Regions from separate parts of the Terasakiella sediminum genome, predicted to be linked through region 2. Evidence: predicted binding sites of a transcription regulator. Region 2 holds the regulator's gene; each other region holds the start of a gene.
What was found. The regulator PhoB, encoded in region 2, activates phosphate uptake and scavenging genes when phosphate is short. The targets are predictions, from matches to a motif close to TNTCATAAAACTGTCA.
Positions count from the first base shown of each region.

Region 1: phnF (phosphonate metabolism transcriptional regulator PhnF) is a predicted target of PhoB. The motif match lies at 1,975-1,990, and genes of this name have one in related genera.
Region 3: RYZ26_RS13215 (RNA degradosome polyphosphate kinase) is a predicted target of PhoB. The motif match lies at 2,777-2,792, and genes of this name have one in related genera.
Region 4: phnC (phosphonate ABC transporter ATP-binding protein) is a predicted target of PhoB. The motif match lies at 1,950-1,965, and genes of this name have one in related genera.

Region 1 is NZ_JAWLVJ010000014.1:990-5,979, reverse strand. Features, by position in the region: gene RYZ26_RS12050 (carbon-phosphorus lyase complex subunit) at 1-796, opposite strand, end outside; gene phnH (phosphonate C-P lyase system protein PhnH) at 799-1,410, opposite strand; gene phnG (phosphonate C-P lyase system protein PhnG) at 1,407-1,880, opposite strand; gene phnF (phosphonate metabolism transcriptional regulator PhnF) at 2,010-2,726, shown strand; tRNA gene RYZ26_RS12030 (tRNA-Thr) at 2,847-2,922, opposite strand; gene RYZ26_RS12025 (substrate-binding periplasmic protein) at 3,155-3,925, shown strand; gene rlmB (23S rRNA (guanosine(2251)-2'-O)-methyltransferase RlmB) at 3,922-4,779, opposite strand; tRNA gene RYZ26_RS12015 (tRNA-Tyr) at 4,946-4,990, shown strand, end outside.
Region 2 is NZ_JAWLVJ010000004.1:58,033-63,022, reverse strand. Features, by position in the region: gene RYZ26_RS03955 (MBL fold metallo-hydrolase) at 1-439, opposite strand, end outside; gene RYZ26_RS03950 (SAM hydrolase/SAM-dependent halogenase family protein) at 530-1,276, opposite strand; gene RYZ26_RS03945 (sterol desaturase family protein) at 1,273-2,079, opposite strand; gene RYZ26_RS03940 (DMT family transporter) at 2,084-2,953, opposite strand; gene phoB (phosphate regulon transcriptional regulator PhoB) at 2,995-3,684, opposite strand; gene phoU (phosphate signaling complex protein PhoU) at 3,690-4,400, opposite strand; gene pstB (phosphate ABC transporter ATP-binding protein PstB) at 4,410-4,990, opposite strand, start outside.
Region 3 is NZ_JAWLVJ010000016.1:25,629-30,618, reverse strand. Features, by position in the region: gene RYZ26_RS13220 (Ppx/GppA phosphatase family protein) at 1-523, opposite strand, end outside; gene RYZ26_RS13215 (RNA degradosome polyphosphate kinase) at 528-2,681, opposite strand; gene RYZ26_RS13210 (SixA phosphatase family protein) at 2,842-3,354, shown strand; gene RYZ26_RS13205 (hypothetical protein) at 3,376-3,738, opposite strand; gene pyk (pyruvate kinase) at 3,838-4,990, shown strand, end outside.
Region 4 is NZ_JAWLVJ010000014.1:13,321-18,310, reverse strand. Features, by position in the region: gene RYZ26_RS12120 (N-acetylmuramoyl-L-alanine amidase) at 1-595, shown strand, start outside; gene RYZ26_RS12115 (saccharopine dehydrogenase family protein) at 687-1,754, shown strand; gene phnC (phosphonate ABC transporter ATP-binding protein) at 2,041-2,877, shown strand; gene phnD (phosphonate ABC transporter substrate-binding protein) at 2,941-3,957, shown strand; gene phnE (phosphonate ABC transporter, permease protein PhnE) at 4,055-4,861, shown strand; gene RYZ26_RS12095 (DapH/DapD/GlmU-related protein) at 4,861-4,990, shown strand, end outside.

The sequences.
Region 1 (4,990 bases), on a different contig from region 2:
ATTGGTTGACCGTTTCACATTCGGTCAGTTCAATTTCCCCGATATCAATGGGGAAGCCCAGTTCTTCCGGTTCAATCACCAGATTGGCATTTCCGAAGCGAATTTCACCGACAAAGGCGTGGTTGCGGGCATAGCCGCGCTGGGTGGAATAGCCAAGGGCCAGAACAAATCCTTCATCACCACGCGCCAAGTTCTGCAGGCGGATATCACGATCTGCCGGGAAATCCAGGGGTTCACGGGTCAAATCCCCCACTGGCTGATTTTCTTCGTCTTCATGTACCGGTTCCTGCTGGATAAGTCCTTCGTTGTTTAAAAGGTTATCCAGAACCCGTGGCATGTCGATGTCCATCGGCGTTTCAGATAGATTTGCGGTCGGAGCTTCATCGCTTTCTTCATTCAAACCGAAGTCGATCAGGCGATGGGTATAGTCAAACGTTGGACCCAACACCTGACCACCGGGCAAATCCTTGTAGGTTGACGAAATTCGACGATCGATCTGCATGGCCGATGTATCGAGCGGTTTGCTATAGGCAAAGCGGGGCAGGGTGGTGCGATAGGCGCGGATCAGAAAGATCGCTTCGATCATGTCCCCACGTGCCTGCTTGATGGCAAGGGAACATAGCTCTTTATCATAAAGCGAGCCTTCGGCCATGACCCGGCTGACGGCTAACCCAAGCTGTTCGGAAATCTGCTTGGTCTGCAGTTCGTCGACGTCCTTGTTACCCCGGCGGTCTTCCGCCAGAAGTTTATGGGCATTTTCGATGGCTTTTTCGCCACCCTTTACAGCAACATACATAATCAGCCCTCCACTTTCACGGTTCTGGGAACGGCACAAATTTGGTTTTCAGAAGCAAAAATCACGTCCACACCGCAAGGGAAAGTCGGGCGGTTATTGGCAAACCAGACCCAGAAATCTTTGGGCAGAGGTTCCACGCTCAGGGACTGTGTGTCCTGAATCCCAGGGCCTGTCAGGGTGAGGCTGTTTTCATTGCTGAGGCTTGAAACGCTGACAATCACGGTGGCTGAACGATCCGGGAATTCTGCAGACCCGATTGTAAGCGGTTTTAAAACATCAACGGATGTTTGTGCATCAATAAGGGCGAACTGACACTGGGCCGGGTCTTCCACAATGCGACATCCCGTGTGAAAGGCCAGGAAGTCACGGGCCTGCACGCTATCCAGTTCCGGGGACAGCCAGATGTTGGTTTCCATATCGGCCAGTGCCAGCAACAAGGCGGCAGACGGTGTATTCAGGCTGTCTGGATACGCGCACAGGGCCTTCATGTCCTGGATTTGGCCGGGACGTGCCATCGCGTCCATGGCGCAACGGAAAACCTCGGTTGCGTCAAAGGTTGGGTTTTGAAAACCCGCAAGGTTGAAACCATTTACTGTTTCGGCGCTGATGGTCATGCGTCTTCTCCTCGTACCATGGTGAAGAAATCAACTTTTGTGGAAGCCACTTTGGCTTCGCGTGTTTTGCGCGTTTCTTTCAAGCGGCGTTCGATGACAGAGACAACATCTTCCATGACGCGGGTATGCCAGTCCGGGTTTTGTAGCAATCCATCAAAGGCGGCAGCCAGTTCGGCATGACGCTTGTCACGGCCTGTAACGTAAGAATGGCCGATTTCACCGCTTTCCAGACTGACGGAACAACGTGTCACCGTCGTTTCACCCAGGTTAAAGCGCTGGCCGACACCGCCTGCGCGGGCACGCACCATAAGCAATCCGGTTTCCGGCTGGCGCAAGGGGCGATAGCTTTGGGTCAGGGAAAGGCCGTCCCAGAAAGATTGCAGTTCTTCGGCTGAAGAGCGCGCTAAAATCGAAATCCAATGCTGGCGCTGTTGAAGGGCGGCGTCATTGGTCTGCTGTGTGTTACTCACCAGTTTCTCCTTTCGACAAATTCAATATTTATCTAGACATCTATATCTTTTCTTGTTATATGTTTTCTCCATCAGCTTGGCAATTGTCAGTTGGTGAAGGTTTTGTGACGCTGATTTGGGGGCATGATTATGGAATGGGAAAAAGGCGAAGCGATCTGGAAGCAAATTGAACGACAGCTTCTCAGAGATATTGCGCAAGGCATGTTCAAACCGGGAGAAAAATTACCGACGGAAAAGGAATTGGCCGCCCGATTTGAGGTGAATCGCCATACGGTCAGAAGCGCCATAGCCGCCCTGACAGAATCCAATGTCACACGCGTCGAACAGGGACGCGGCACGTTTGTTCAGGAAGCTGTGCTGGATTATCCACTGGGGACTCGCACCCGCTTCTCCCAAACGGTGTCCGGTCGCCATCGTTTGCCAGACAAACTGTTGATCAAGGCCAGCGTCGAAAAAGCATCAAAGACAGTTGCTAAAAATCTGGAAATCAAAATCGCAACGCCGGTTGTGCGTCTGGAATCCATCAGTGTTGCCGACGATATTCCGCTCGGACATTCCGTCAGTTATTTGCCTGCTGATCGTTTTAAAGGGATTGAAAAGATATTCGAAGAAACAAAATCCCTTACCGAAAGTTTCAAACACTATGATATCCGGGATTACACAAGAAAATACACCCGCATCATCGCACAGTTGCCAACTGCAAATATCGCAACCTTGCTTAAACAGGCCAAAAACAAACCCATTTTGCAAACTGAAAGCGTGGATGTTGATGTGGTCGGCCAACCAATTGAATACGGGATTACCAGCTTTTCAAGTGATCGCGTCCAGTTATTGGTGAACAACTGAATTGATTTTCAGTTAGTGATCTTGTCTCGGTCAGGAGGGGGGATAAACCTTGAGGTCGTGCATTTGTGCCCCGAAACAGAAAAAGGACCTAGCTAATTAAAGCTAAGTCCTTGAAAATTCTGGTGCCTCCACACGGACTCGAACCGCGGACCTACTGATTACAAATCAGTTGCTCTACCAACTGAGCTATAGAGGCTTAATGTGTTGCTTTCCCTCGAAAGCGGGCGGAACTTAACGCAGGCTTTTGGGTTGCGCAAGAGGTTTTTTACAAAAAAGTTGCGATTGGTCTTGTTTTTTTATTAAGTGATTGATTTTAAATAAAAAATAAATAAATAAAAATCATGAAAAATGCGCCGAAATCATGTTTTCTTTACGCTTTGCGATGAGTTCTTTATAAAAACAGGATCAGTTTTTTCGAAGCGGTAATTATGATTCAATCTTTGTGGCGTTTCTGTTTGTTTTTGATGTTTGCCCTTGTTGGGGCAGAGCGCACCCATGCCCATGATATTTCACAAATAAATATGCCGGACCTGGAATGGATGCCTTATTTTATCAAGGCAGAAAATCAGGTGAGCGGACAGGGCTATGCCATGGATATGCTGCAAAAATGCTTTGATGAGGATCAGATCAAGGTCAAGCATGTGGCGACATCAATGAAACGGGCGATGCAGCTGATGCGCGATGGCAGCCTTGATCTTTGGGTTTTCAGCCATCGAAAGGGGCGGGAAGACTGGCTGGAATATTCAGAGGTTCCGTTGTTGTATGATGGCTACGGTGTGTTTGTCCGGGCAGATTCTGATTTTAAGTATACAGAAATGAAGGATCTGATTGGCCTGAAAGTGGGCACTTTGCTGGGCTTGAAGGTGTCTGATGAATTTCAGCAATTTAATGCGCAGCATGGTGTGTCGCATTTTTCCAATGAACGTGGCCTGCTGCTACGTCTCATTCAGGGGCATATTGATGTGGCCGTGATCGGGATGGGGGCCTTTAGTGCCGTTGCCAAACTGGAAAACGCCCTGGATCAGATTAAACTGTCGGGTAAGCCCATCCGGGCGAAGAACTACTTTGCCACTGTGTCCAAGCGCTCGAAAAACATTACAGACCGCAAAGCTTTCTTGCGCGATCTTGACAACTGTCTGTCACGGCTGAAATCATCCATTTTTATAGACGGTCTTTACGAGACTTATTTTGCCAATTAACTTTCTCGCTGACGTGCGATTTCATATAGGGCAACGGCAGTTGCATTGGACAGATTGAGGCTTTCTACGGCTTGAGAAATCGGAATTTTTGCTAGAAAATCACATTTCTCTTTTGTCAGACGGCGAAGGCCGGTGCCTTCTGATCCCATAACCAACAGGGTTTTGCCTGTCATATCGACTTTGGACAGGGGCATTTCGGCATAGCCATCCAGCCCCACACTCCAGAACCCAGCTTCTTTCAAATCTTCCATTGCACGTGACAGGTTGGTCACACGAATAAAGGAGATGCGCTCCAAGGCGCCACAAGCGGCTTTGGCCATGGCACCGGTGACTTCGGGGGCGTTTTTGTCGGGGATAACAACGGCGATCGCACCAAAGCCAGCCGCAGAGCGCAGTACTGCACCGATGTTTTGCGGGTCTGTTGCCTGATCAAGGGCAACGATCAATGTGTTTTCTGCCAGATCACCCAAGATATCTTCCAGATTTTCACGCGCCAGTGGATCAGCCTGCAGGGCGACACCCTGATGGACGGCACCTTGCAGCATATCTTCGATGTCGCGTCGGTCCATCACTTCTGCATCGGGGCGTTTGCGATCAACCGAATCAACAGCCGCTCTTAATTCCTCCCCGTGGGTTTTTAGAAAGTCAGCGGTGACCAAAAGACGGTGGCAGTTGCGTTTGGGGTTGGCAAGTGCACCGATAACCGCATGACGCCCATAAAGCCAGGGCGGTCCCTTTGGGCGCTCTGTTGGCGTGCGGGGAGTATGTTGCTTTGCGATTCCATCGGCAGTTTTGCGTTTGGATGGCGTATTGCGATTTTGACGGTTATCGCGGCGTTTTTTTGGCTTGTTCATGGTTCACAACTTATCATCGGAAATTGGGTAAATCCATAGGGGAGGTGTGCCCGAAATGAAACAATTTATTTTTTTCGGTAAAAATGGGTGTTTTGGCGTTGACAGGGCAGCGATTTTTCCATATTCCCTCCCAACGCGTCATGTGAATGGCGGTCTCTTTTCCCATGGAGGGATGCCTGAGTGGCTAAAAGGGGCGGACTGTAAATCCGCT
Region 2 (4,990 bases):
TAACTTTAACGCCTTCCACAGAGAAATTGTCTCCTGCCCGGAAATCTTCAAAGGTCAGATCTGCCTGCATGACTTCCATAGGAACCGGAAAGGTTGGGTTTGCCATCTGACTGGCCAGAACCTGGCGAATACCACCAATATCCATCAAATGCCCCGCCATCACGTGAAAACTGTTCCCCGGCACATAGGCAGGTGTAAAAAATGGAAAACCGTTGATGTGATCCCAATGGGTATGGGTCAGTAAAAGGTGAGAGTGTTTATGGCCGTTTTTAAGGAGTTCCTGACCGAGATTGCGAATGCCCGTACCTGCATCAAGAATAAAGCGTTGCGTACCCGCAATCACTTCAATGCAGCTTGTATTGCCGCCATATTCTACATGCTCTGGGGATGGGCAGGCAATCGATCCGCGAACGCCCCAAAATTTAACAGCAAAAGTCATTCTAAATCCAAGTTTTAAAAACCAGCCTTTATTATTCTTATGTATATATTCTATTAGTACAGATTTAACACATCCTAACAAGCCCGTTTTTTAATTATGTGCATCTATACCTTGGTTTATCAGGACTTTATCGCCAAGTTTGACCTTATTAAGATCAGCGCAATTTCCTTGATTGATCGCAAACTCAACAAATCCTGACGAGTTATAGTACCAAAAGGTTTCCCCCACTGCTGTGTCAGCGAACACACGCCCATAAGAAACCATCAATCCATTTAACGAAAATGTTTGATCCGTCGTGACATCATTTTTACGCAACGTGGTCCAACAATTTCCATAAACATCAATATAACTGATATGGGGTTTCTGTTTGGTTAAAGGGAGCAGAATTAATTCTGTGCGCGCGATGGGCTGAATGTCCTGAGTGTGTCCTTGTGCAATGCGGGCGGCGACAGGGCCAAATAAATCACGGCCATGGAAGGAGCGTGAAAGCTTTTCGGGTCGCCATGTGATTTCGTAAACTACCGCAGCGGTGTCCACTTGCATTAGGGTTGAAAACAGGCCGTTGTCCGGCCCCACAAACCAACGCCCTTGGGTGTGGATGCAAATCGGCTTTCGATTGCTACCCACACCGGGGTCTACGACGCAGACATAAACGCCGCCAGCAGGCATGTTTTCGACCAAACCGGCCAATAATCCCGCAGCAGTGGTAATGTTGAACGCCGGGACATCGACCATTAGATCAACAATGGTCTCGTCTGGTGCGTTGGCCTGAATATGAGCGCGCATTTGGCCCATGTAAGGACCAGTAACACCAAAATCAGTAAAGAGATAAATCATTTATCTGCCCGCTTAAATGGCTGTAGCAACATCTGGTCAAGGCGCAGTTGGGAATTGTCACGGAAATAGTCCAGCCCGATGGTCATATCGTCATGACCTTTTTCCGGTTGGGCGACATAGGTACGGCAAATTCGATCCCACAGGCTGATGTTAAAACCATAATTGCTGTCGGTTTCACGCTGAATGCTGGAATGGTGAACCCGGTGCATATCCGGTGTCACAAAGACCAGACGCAAAATACGATCCAGGCCAAGTGGCAATCTGAAATTTGCATGATTGAACATGGCCATGCCGTTCAGAATGACCTCAAACAATACCACTGAAATAGGATCAACACCCAACACCAGGATCAACCCCATTTTATAAAGCAGGGACAGAATAATCTCGATCGGGTGAAAGCGAATGCCCGTTGTGACGTCATAATCCAGATCAGCATGATGCAAGCGATGCAGCCGCCACAAGATTGGCACCTTATGCATCAACACATGCTGCACATAGATCATGAAGTCCAGCAATAGAACACCTATCAGAATGAAAGGCAAGTCCGGGACATTGATAGCTTGCAATAGACCTATGCCGTTGGCCTGAGCATAAATAGCAACACTTACCGGAACCCAGGGCAAAAGAATACGGGCAAAGATCGCGCCCAGGACCAGAATGCCAAGGTTTGAGAACCAGCGTTCTACGCGTTTATGATTGCGTTTACGCCGTGGCTTGAAAGTTTCCAGCAAGGCCATAACGACAAAGAGTATGCCGAAAACAGATAATCTGATGGTACTTTCGTGATCCAGTATGGCGTCCAACGGTTTATCCTGCCTTTGTTTGTTTCTTTTTCAAAGTCTCTCTAAAGAGAATAATGCCAACACCGGAAATTGTCATCAGGGCCCCTAGAATTTTATAGATGGTAAAGGGTTCACCCAGCAACAATACCCCTGCCCCTACGCCAATCATGGGGGCAAGCAAGGTAAAGGGAACAATCTGGTTTACATCCAGGCGATCAATCAGGCTGTACCAAAGATGATAAGCAAAGACCGATGAGCCAAGGATGGTATAACCTAGCAATACCCATGCACGCAGCGAAGCATTTTCGATAGCCTGAATCTGGTCTGTCTCCCACGCATAAGACATGGCTGCGATGAAAGGGATCGCCAGCAACCCCATCCATCCCATAATAGCCAATGGTGGAATATCTTTTAGCCTTTTAATCAAGATGTTCGCCCAGGCCCAGCAGAAGGCACAGACGATTACACTGATGATCGCGATGATGGTGCCACCCTGGGGTTCGCCTGCCAAAAAGCCTGCACCACCAAAGGCCAAGGCCATCCCGACGGAGCGTTTAAAACCGAGCTTATCTGCAAAGAAAATGGCGGCAAGGATAGAGCTGAAGGGCACCCCCAACTGCAACAGCAAGGCGACGGTTGCGGCATCTGCACCACGCAGTCCGACAAAGAACAATCCAAAGTGACCCACGCCTAAAACAAGGGCGACCGGAATGACCTGTTTAATCTGACTTAGGGATAACCGGAAAAACGGCAGCAGGATTAAGGCTGTTACCCCAAAGCGGATAACCGTCAGAGTAAGCGGTGGAATTTCTGTGACCGTCAATTTGATGGCCGCAAAATTAAACCCCCAGATCACCACGACACAGAGCGCCTGCAGGAAATCACGGGGGTTCATATTTTTTTGCCTGTGCTGATCATGCGCAGACTATGCATGGATTAGACAGTGGAGTCCAATGAATATCCAGCGGCACGGACCGTACGGATGAAATCCGGTTTGTCGTCAACGCCAAGGGCTTTGCGCAAGCGACGGATGTGAACATCAACGGTGCGGACCTCAACATGAATGTCGCGGCCCCAGACCTTATCCAGCAGCTGTTCGCGAGAGAATACCCGACCGGGACGTTCCATCAGAACACGCAGCAAGCGATATTCTGTTGGGCCCAAATGGATCGGTGTTTCATCACGCAGGACTTTATGTTCAGACAAATCCATGGAAATATCTTCATAGGTAAGCTTGTCTTCACTTAAAGCCGGGCTGGAACGACGCAGAACCGCTTTTGCACGTGCCACCAGTTCATTGGGGGAGAACGGCTTGACGATATAATCATCAGCGCCACTGTCCAGACCACGGATGCGATCACTTTCTTCACCGCGTGCTGTCAGCATGATGATCGGCAGGGACTTGGTTGTTTTGCGATCACGCAGGCGACGGCAAACTTCGATACCGCTTAAGCCCGGCAGCATCCAGTCCAGAATAACCAGATCAGGTTCTTCTTCTTCCACCAACAGCATGGCTTCTTCGCCATCCCCAACGCACATGGCGCGGAAATTTTCTTTTTCGAGATTATAGCGAACAAGTTCAGCCAAGGGTGGTTCGTCTTCAACGACCAGTACGAGAGGGTTCATAGCTCTTAACCCTCCAGGCCTTCAAAACTGGCATCATCGTCTTTTGGACGTTCTTCTTCCGGATGCTCACCTGTCACAAGAAAGTGCACGTTTTCAGCAATGTTTGTTGCGTGATCACCTGCACGTTCAACGTTTTTGGCGATGAACAGAAGGTGTGTACAAGGGGTGATGTTACGCGGGTCTTCCATCATGTATGTCAGAAGTTCACGGAACAGACTGGTGTGCAGCTGATCAACAACTTCATCCTGCTGACGGATATCCATGGCCTTGCGTTCGTCACGTTCAATGTAAGCATCCAGCACATTGTGGATCATGGATTGAACGAGGGACGCCATACGCGCAATCGTATGTACCGCACCGATTGGCGTGGCGTTTGACAACGTGATGGTGCGTTTGGCGATATTTTTGGACAAGTCACCAATACGTTCCAGATCAGATGATGTCTTAAGTGCAGCGATTACAGCACGAAGGTCATCTGCCACTGGTTGGCGCAGGGCCAGGATACGAGTGACTTCTGAATTAATTTCCATTTCCAGCTCATCGACCTTAATGTCATCGTGGATGACATCAGCCGCCAATGCTGTATCGCGTTTTACCAGTGCTTCTGAAGAACGACCAAGTAGAGATTCAGACAAACCGCCCATACGGGCAATTGCATTATCCAGGTGTGTCAGTTCAGAATCGTAAGATTTAACTGTATGTTCTACGGTATTCATTTATCAACCTTATCCGAAACGACCAGTGATGTAGCCTTTGGTGCGCTCATCCTGTGGTGAAGTAAAGATTTGTTCTGTTTCGCCATATTCCACGAGGTTACCCAGGTGGAAGAAAGCAGTTTGTTGAGAAACACGGGCAGCTTGCTGCATGGAGTGCGTCACGATGACGATGGTGTAAGACCCACGCAGTTCGTCGATCAGTTCCTCAATCTTTGCTGTCGCAATCGGATCAAGGGCAGAACAGGGTTCATCCATCAGCAGAACTTCCGGGTCAACGGCAATAGCGCGTGCGATACACAGACGCTGTTGCTGACCACCGGAAAGGCCTGTACCAGGCTCCAGCAAGCGGTCTTTGACCTCTTTAAGAAGACCAACTTTTTCCAGGCTGGTTTCAACAATTTCATCCATTTCGGATTTAGAATTGCCGATCCCATGCAAACGCGGTCCGTAAGCTACGTTGTCATAAATGGATTTCGGGAACGGGTTTGGCTTTTGGAAAACCATACCGATCTGAGCGCGCAGCAAAACTGTGTCAACTTGTTTGGACAGGATATCAACACCGTCCATGTGAATTTGACCAGAAACAGAAC
Region 3 (4,990 bases), on a different contig from region 2:
CATCACTGATCCGAAGGTGCCCAAGGGGCGTTGTGTCATGTTTGTCGAATACGCCATGATCCAGACCAACCAGATCAAAGCTTGCGCCACCCATGTCGCCCAGCAGGCCATCGGCATGGGGTAGGCCGCTTAAGATACCGAAGGCTGCCAGCTTTGCTTCTTCTTCACCACTAAGCACGCGCACGTCAGCACCAAAACGTTTTTTGATTTCTGCCACAAAGGCAGGGCCATCGCTTGCTTCACGCACGGCCGCCGTTGCCAGCAGATTGACGTTATCAACCCCCATGACCTCAATCAGCTTCATAAAGCGATTGAGGGTCTCATAGGCCAGTTCGACCCCTTGCGGGTTCAAAAGGCCTGTATCATCAATTCCCAGACCAAGGCGGCATTGTACCTTTTCGTTAAAAACGGGCAGGGGGATACGGGCGGGACCATGAAACACCACAAGGCGCACGGTATTGGACCCGATGTCGACGATTGCGGTCAAGCGGCCCTTTTGATCGGACTTAAGCGTATAATCCATAGACTTAGTCTAACATCAACTTCTTTAGACTTCTGCCTTTTTTCTTCAGGGCTGATCCACGACCAGACAGGCTTGGGTTGGTCATGAAGTAGTTGTGACACGAGAACCCGGTTTCATCAGCTTCAACGCGATCAAACGATCCATCGGCTTTTAGGACCCAGCTTTGGGCTTCGTCCTTCAGGTTCGCCAGCATGATCTGATCCAGAATTTGACGGTGAACGGTTTCTGTCTCAATCGGGATCAGGGTTTCTACACGGCGATCCAGGTTACGCGGCATCCAGTCCGCAGAAGAAATGTAAATCTTTGCTTTCGGGTTCGGCAGCTTGCCACCGTTGCCAAAACAGACGATGCGGGAATGTTCAAGGAAACGACCAACCACGCTCTTCACCCGGATGTTTTCAGAAAGACCCGGCACACCTGGGCGCAGGCAGCAAATGCCACGGATCACCAAGTCAACCTGTACGCCGGCTTGGGAGGCTTCATAAAGCGCATCGATGATTTTTGGGTCCACGACCGAATTCATCTTCGCCCAGACAGCCGCTGGCTTTTTGGCCTTGGCGTTTTTGATCTCATTATTAATGCCGTCAATAATGGTGTCGCGCAAGGTCAGTGGCGAATATTCCATTTTTTCCATTTTTTCAGGTTCGGCATAGCCCGTCATATAGTTGAATAGCTTGGTCGCATCTCGACAAATACCGGGATCACACGAGAAGAAAGACAGGTCAGTATAAATCTTGGCCGTAATCGGGTGATAGTTGCCAGTGCCCAAGTGAACGTATGAGCGCAGTTTTTCACCTTCGCGGCGCACCACAAGGTTAATTTTGGCGTGTGTCTTTTTATCAACGAAGCCATAGACCACTTGGGCGCCGGCACGTTCCAGATCACGTGCCCAGCGAATGTTGGCTTCTTCGTCAAAGCGCGCTTTCAGTTCCACCATTGCTGTGACAGATTTTCCCGCTTCGGCCGCTTCCATCAGGGCCTTAATGATGGGGGAATTGTTGGAGGTGCGATAAAGCGTCTGTTTGATTGCAACTACATTTGGATCACGCGCAGCCTGCAAGACAAACTGCACAACTGCATCAAAGCTTTCGTAAGGATGATGAACCACAAAGTCTTTTTTGCGAATGGCGGCAAAACAATCGCCGCCAAAGTCACGGATACGCTCCGGGAAGCGCACGTTATAGGGCTTGAATTGTAGATCAGGGCGTTCATCCGCGATCAGTTCTTTCGTATCTGCCAGACCCAGCAGTCCGTCCAGAACGAAGCAGTCTTCCATATCCACGTTGAGCTCATCGATTACCAGATCACGCAGGTCTTCTGACATTTCAGAATCAATTGACAAACGAATGACAGACCCTCGACGACGGCGTTTCAGTGCGCTTTCGAAGGTGCGTACCAGATCTTCGGCTTCTTCGTCGATTTCCATCTCGCTGTCACGGATGACTTTAAACAGACCGGAAGAAATCACTTTATAGTTCGGGAATAGACGGTCCAGGAACAAGTCAATCACTTGTTCCATTGGCATGAAGCGGATGGTCTTGCCATAGTCCGGCAGGCGGATAAAGCGCGGCAGCATCTGCGGCAGCGGTACCATGGCTTTCAGCGGTTGCTGATCAATCGTGGATTCAAGGGAGAACATCATCGCAAGCCCCAGGTTCGGAATGAACGGGAAGGGGTGCGCCGGGTCAATTGCCAGTGGCGTTAGCGATGGGAAAATCTGTTGAATGAAATGTTCTTCCAGCCAGGTGATGTCGCGTTTGGGCACATCCTGGCTTTTCAAAACCTTGATGCCCTCTTTCAGCAACAAGGCGCGCAGCTTGCGATATTGTTCCTGCTGACCCATTACCAGTTTGTTGGCGGCCTCATGAATTTGATCCAGCTGTTGTGCCGGGTTGAGGCCATCATAGCTGAGCGTTTTTACACCGGCATGAACCTGACCGTTCAGACCTGCAACGCGCACCATGTAAAATTCATCCAGGTTGGCCGCAGAGATCGAAAGGAAGCGCAGGCGTTCCAGGAGCGGGTGATGTTCATTATCGGCTTCTTCCAATACACGTGTATTGAACGACAGCCAGGAAATTTCACGGTTAATAAATCGATCCGGGGAGTCCATGGATATGGTGCTTGGGAGTGCTTGTTTTTGTGTTTGTGCATTCATGTGATGATGCCCCCTTTGAATCAGAAATCAGCGCCGCAAACAGGATATGTTCGGTTTATATAGGTCTCGAATATATGCGGTGTAATCTAAAAAGATGAAACTTTTATGATAGTGGCTTACTGTATAGCAAATTATTGCAGTAAATTGCAAAGGTAACCTTATGAAAAATCTTCTGTTATTGCGCCACGCCAAATCCAGTTGGGCTAACCCTGAATTGATTGATTTTGACCGTCCGCTCAATGGTCGGGGTAATCAGGCGGCAGAAAAAATGGCTGTCTATTTAAGCGAAAATGTCAACCTGCCTGACTGTATCTTTTGTTCTACCGCACAGCGCACGCGTGAAACATTGGGGTACCTCTTGAAAGTCTATCCCCATCCCATCAGGGTTGAATTGACACGTGATCTCTATATGGCATCACACGTGACTATGATGGGGCTGGTGCAGGCAGTGGAGGCAGATGTGGAAACGCTTATGCTGATTGCACATAACCCGGGGATAGAAGATTTTGCAGCGGCCCTTTCCAAGCCAGCAGAAAGTGAGGCGATGCAGGATATGCTTTATAAATATCCGACTGCGGCTTGCGCGCATTTACAGTTTGATGTCAAAGACTGGGCGGACGTATCGATCAGAAGTGGGGAGTTGAAAGGCTTTGTGAAGCCACGGGATTTGTAAGTGATGACAAGAGAAGGGGGGTCACTTCTTTCCCATAAACGCCCTTAACGCCGTCAAATAAAGCTTCGCCCGTGTCTCATCATCCAAATCTTCCAGTATTTTTGCCTGCTGTTTTCGTACCCGTTGCGCCGATTCAATTAACGCCCGGCGTTCCGGTGTCATTTTCTTGGCGGCTTCTGCTTTGACCTGGGCGAGTAGTTCTTCATTTTGGGAAAGCAGGTCATCCATCTTCTGACCACTGCCTTCCAGCTTGGAAATGGCGTCATCAAGTGCCAAGCCCGACTCGCTTCGATAGTCGGTCTGTTTTTTCTTAGGGCGGCGTTTTTTTTCAGGTTCTTTGCCCAAGGCTTTGCCCAGCAGGCGTTTTTGTAAGGACTCAAACATTTAAATTCTGTGTGACAACTCTGTGAAGATTGGTGATTTTTGTTAGTGTAGCATGAAAATATTGTGGAAATCTAAACACATCTCGCTATGCTTGAGTTTATGAAAAGATCACGTAATGCAAAAATTATCGCAACGCTCGGCCCGGCCAGTTCCACCCGCGTGCGTATCGAACAGTTGTTTAAGGCTGGCGCTGACGTCTTCCGCCTGAACTTCTCCCATGGCAGCCATGAAGATCATAAGGATCGCTATGATGCAATCCGTGATGTGGAGAAAGAACAGGGACGACCAATCGGTATCATGATGGACCTGCAGGGACCCAAATTACGATTAGGGACCTTTAAGGATGGATCTGCTTTGTTGGGCATGGGGCGTCGTTTTCGTCTCGACTTGACAGACGAACCAGGTGATGTGACGCGTGCGCCATTGCCGCACCCTGAAATTTTCGAAGTTCTGGAACCGGGCATGATGCTTTTGCTGGATGACGGCAAGATGCGTCTTAAGGTTCTGGAATGCGGTAATGATTTTGCTGAAACCGAAGTGATGGTGGATGGCACATTAAGTGATCGCAAAGGCGTTAACGTTCCAGATGCCGTTCTGCCTCTATCAGCGCTGACTGAAAAAGACATGACGGATCTGAAGTTTGGCCTGTCCATTGGTGTGGACTGGGTTGCCTTGTCGTTTGTGCAGAAAGCGGATGATATCCGTGAAGCGCGCAAGATCATCGGCAAGAAAGCTTCAATCATTGCCAAACTGGAAAAACCTTCTGCCATTGAAGACCTGGAAGAAATCGTTTCGTTGGCTGATGCTGTTATGGTTGCACGTGGGGACCTTGGGGTGGAATTACCGCCTGAGGACGTGCCAATTCTGCAAAAACGTATCATTACAACGGCCCGACAGCAGGGGAAACCTGTGATCGTGGCAACACAAATGCTTGATTCTATGGTCAGCGCGCCCGCACCAACACGTGCGGAAGCATCAGATGTGGCAACAGCCGTCTATGACGGATCCGACGCGGTGATGCTGTCTGCAGAAACAGCAGCGGGTGATTACCCGGTTGAAACGGTTGAAATTATGGACCGTATCATCCAGCGTGTGGAAGGTGACCCATTGTGTAAACGTACCCGTGAAGCAGACCGTATTATTCCGGAAGAAACCGATAATGATGCGATCAGTGCCGCGGCACGTCAGGTTGCCCAAACCATTAAGGCCAAAGCAATTGTGACATATACGACGACCGGCTCTACATCGTATC
Region 4 (4,990 bases), on a different contig from region 2:
TAATCAACGGACCTGGCATGCCGGGGTAAGCCGATGGGATGGTCGCACGGGATTGAACAGTTTTTCCATCGGGATTGAATTGGATAATCCCGGTATTTTGGAACGCCGTGCCAGTGGATGGTGTACCACCTGGGGGGATCCGGTTGATGACAATGAAGTGATTGTCGCAGCTCATAAAAACGGTGGGCCTGAAAAGGGCTGGCATGCATACAGTTCTGAACAAATTCAGGCCTTGCAGGAGGTTTGTCTTTGCCTGGTTGAAAAATACGGGATTAAGGACATTATCGGACATGATGATATCGCGCCAAATCGCAAAAGTGACCCGGGGCCAGCGTTAGATATGGATCATTTACGGTCTATGGCGTTGGGGCGTCATGAAGATGAACCGCAAGTGTATCAAACAACAGCCAATTTGAATGTGCGTACGGGGCCTGGTCAAAATAATGAAAAAATGGACTTTTCGCCACTTCCAAAGGGCACGGAACTGGAAGTGATTGAAGCCTCCGGTGTCTGGCGTTATGTGGATATTCTGGATGAAATCCAGGGAGAAACCCATCGCACAGGGTGGGTCCATAGCCATTACATTTCCCGTTGAGTCCTGATAATAAATATGTTCGCAATTACTCAATTGGAAGACCATATAAGAAAGAAGAACTTACAGGATCAATTCATCAGGGTGAGCTTTCATGCGTTTTCAAAAAATAGCCGTTTTGGGTTTGGGAAAAGTCGGGGCGTTGGCTGCAACTTTACTGCATGAGGCGGGATTTGATGTCACTGGCTTTGATCTGCGCCAACTTTCAAAGAATTTGCCCTGCGCGATGGATCAATGTGATTTTGCAGATGAAAATCAACTGTCCAAAGCAATGGAACCCTTTGATGCATTGCTCTCCTGTTTGCCCTATCACCTGAACCTGGGTGTGGCAAAGGTCGCTCATATGCAGGGTATGCATTATTTTGATCTAACCGAAGATGTGCCGACAACCAAGGCGATCCTGGAATTGAGCCAAACGTCGAAAGGCATCATGGCCCCGCAATGTGGTTTGGCCCCGGGGTTTATCGGGATTGTCGGGGCGCATCTGGTGGATCAGTTTGACGAAATACGTGCGATTAAATTACGTGTTGGCGCGTTACCGCAAAACCCGACGGGCCATCTGGGATATGCTTTTAACTGGTCGCCGGAAGGGGTCGTGAATGAATATCTTAATGACTGCGAAGTGATTGAAGATGGGGAGATCAAACTGGTTTCTCCCATGGAATGGCTGGAGACCATCTATATCGATGGCATGCAGTTCGAAGCTTTCACGACATCTGGTGGTCTTGGCAGCATGTGTGAAACTTATCTAGGGCGTGCACAAAATCTGGATTATAAAAGCATTCGCTATCCGGGGCACGCCAAGCTGATGAATTTCTTCTTTCATGAACTTTTGATGCGGGAAGATCGTGCCAAAGCGGGAGAAATTTTGACTCATGCTAAACCACCGGTCAATGACGATGTGGTCTATGTGCATGCATCCGCAGAAGGCACCGTTGATGACCGCCTGATGCGTAAAGAATTTGTTCGCTCCTATTACCCAATTATGGTGGCAGGCGAAATGCGAACCGCGATTGCCTGGACGACTTCTGCTTCAGTAGTCTCGGTCATTGAAATGGTTCGCGATGGTTTGTTGCCTGAACGCGGTTTTTTAAAACAGGAGGAAATCATACTGGAAGACTTCCTGAAAACTAGAAATGGGCATCTATATTGGAAAGAATAGACTTCAAGAGCCTGTTTGTCATATTGATACGATTTGATTGAAGTTTCTTTAAAGTGGTTTGATGGGATTTATTCAATCGTTTTGGTATATTTATCAATTGCATAAGGAAATTATCTAGTTGAATAGGCGCCCCCTATCATCTTAGTGGAATTCATCTAGACAACATACAGCTTTGTTTATGGACTATCCTTTCGAATTAATAAAACCTTCAATTTGCGATCATCTTTGAGTCTTCGACTTTCGTCTAAGATACCTGTCAGACAAAATCATTGAACAGGTATTTTTCATGTCCGCAATCAACGTTAAAGAGCTGCACAAGACATTTGGTAAAAACAAAGCTCTGAATAGTGTATCCCTGAATATTGAACCCGGCGAAATGGTTGCCCTGATCGGTGCCTCCGGTTCAGGTAAATCAACCTTGATCCGTCATATTGCCGGATTGGTTTATGGGGATCGTGGATGTTGTGAGATTTCAGTTCTCGGACAAACCATGCAGAAAAATGGCAAGCAGGGCCGGGGCATTCGTAAAATTCGTTCCCAAATCGGCGTGGTCTTTCAGCAGTTTAACCTGGTGAACCGCTTATCAGTTTTAACGAACGTATTGATGGGTTATCTGGGGCAAATTCCATCCTGGCGTGGCTCCCTTGGTCTTTTCACGCAGGAAGAAAAGCAACGTGCCATGGAAGCTTTGCAACGTGTCGGGATTGATCATCTGGCCACGCAGCGTTCTTCTACCTTATCCGGTGGTCAGCAGCAGCGCGCGGCCATTGCCCGCACCATCACACAAGGGGCCGAAGTTATTCTGGCGGATGAGCCGATTGCATCACTTGATCCAGCCTCTTCACGCAAAGTGATGGATACGTTGCAACGGGTTAATCAGGAAGACCAGGTTACCGTGCTGGTGTCGCTTCATCAGGTCGATTATGCCCTTCAATACTGCCCACGCACCATTGCGATGCGTGATGGTCAAATCGTTTTTGACGGTGCATCAGAACAACTGACACCGGAATTTCTAAAGCAGCTGTACGGCGATCATACGCTGGAACTGTACGGCAACGATAAGCAGGAAGAACCTGCAAAAGACTATTTCCCCGAAGGTGCTGTCGCCCTTGCAACTGCCTGATCTTCGGAATTTTTACCTCTACATTTTATCAAAAATCTATGACGCTAACAGGAGTATAGCTCAATGTTTCGTAAACTTCTTGCATCTGCCGCTATCGCAGTCACAGCTATGGTAGCTGGTCAGGCTCAAGCAGACATGACTTTCAAAGCTTTGAAAGAAGACCCGAAAGAACTGAACTTCGGTATCATCTCGACTGAATCGACTTCCAACCTGAAAGAACAGTGGTTGCCGTTGATGAAGGATATGGAATCACAACTTGGCATGAAGGTGAACGCTTTCTTCGCCCCTGATTACGCTGGTGTGATCGAAGCCATGCGTTTCGGTAAAGTTCACTTGGCCTGGTTTGGTAACAAATCCGGTATCGAAGCTGTTGATCGTTCCGGCGGAGAAGTTTTCGCACAAACATCCAAAGCTGACGGTTCACAAGGTTACTACTCTCACATCATCACGCACGTTGACAACAAGCACATCAACAAGCTGGAAGATGTCTTCAAATGTGACAAGTCCCTGAACTTCGGTATCGGTGATCCAAACTCCACGTCCGGCTTCCTGGTGCCTTCTTACTATGTGTTTGCGCAAAACAACGTTGATCCAAAGTCTTGCTTCAAAACAGTGCGCAACGCTAACCACGAAACAAACCTGATGTCTGTTGCACACAAGCAAGTTCATGTTGCGGCTAACAATTCCGAGCAAATCGGTCGCTCCAAAATCAAAGCCCCTGATGCTGCCAAAAACATCAAGGTTATCTGGACGTCACCACTGATCCCGTCTGACCCAATGGTTTATCGCAAAGATATGTCCAAAGAACTGAAGTCCAAAATCAAGGCCTTCTTCCTGGGCTATGGCCGTATCGGTGACGTTGCACACGCCAAGAAAGTTCTGGGCGGTATCTCTGACGGTCAGGGCCTGTTCATGGAAAGCAACAACACACAGCTTTACCCGGTTCGCCAGCTTGCCCTGTTTAAAAACAAGCTGAAAATCGAAAAGAACGAAGGTTTGGACAAAAAAGACAAAATGACCAAACTGACAGCAATCGACAAGAAGCTGGCTGACCTGGCCATCATGGTTGCAGCTCAATAAGACTGACGCCTTTCGGATGCGGCACTCCAATTACAGGAGTGCCGTTTTCCTTATCAAAATTCATTAATTCCTTTTTTATAGTTTCGGATTTTTCAAGATGAATAGCGCAACACACACGCCGCATGCTGCTGCAGTCCCCGCAACGGATATGAAACGATCTGTGTCCAACATTTTGATGTGGGCCATTGTTTTCTGCCTTTTGGCAGCTTCCTGGGAAGGGGCGGACATGCGCCCTCTGGCCTTGATCGAAAATGCGGAGAATATGAGCCAGTTTGCCTCCGGCTTCTTCCCACCTGACATGTCGCAATGGAAGATGTATATGGGGGAAATCTGGATTACGGTTCAGATCGCGATCTGGGGTACGGCGCTGAGCATCGTTTGTTCTATTCCTTTCGGCATTCTGTCTTCTGAAAACATTGTGCCGTGGTGGGTCTATCAGCCCGTGCGTCGTCTGATGGATGCCGCGCGTGCCATCAATGAAATGGTTTTTGCCATGCTGTTTGTTGTCGCCGTTGGCCTTGGCCCTTTTGCTGGTGTCTTGGCCCTTTGGATCCATACAACGGGTGTTCTTGCAAAACTGTTTTCAGAAGCGGTCGAAGCCATTGATCCTCGTCCGGTGGAAGGTATTCGCGCAACCGGGGCAACGGCTTTGCAGGAAGTGATTTATGGCGTGATCCCACAAGTATTGCCGCTTTGGATTTCCTATTCACTTTATCGTTTTGAATCCAACGTGCGTTCTGCGACTGTTTTGGGGATTGTGGGTGCTGGCGGGATCGGGATGGTCCTGTGGGAAAATATCCGTGGGTTTTATTATGCAGAAACTGCTGCGGTGATGATCCTGATCATTATCTCGGTCAGCCTCCTTGATGTTCTGTCCCAGCGTCTGCGTAAAATGGTGACCTGATGAAAGACGGATCAGACATTGAAAAAGTGGTGATGAAGCAGTTAAGCGAAGCCCCAACAATCGACAGTACAGCCCTGGTCAAAGATTGTGATCTTGGTAAATGGACGGAAATCGGGGAGCGCACAAAAA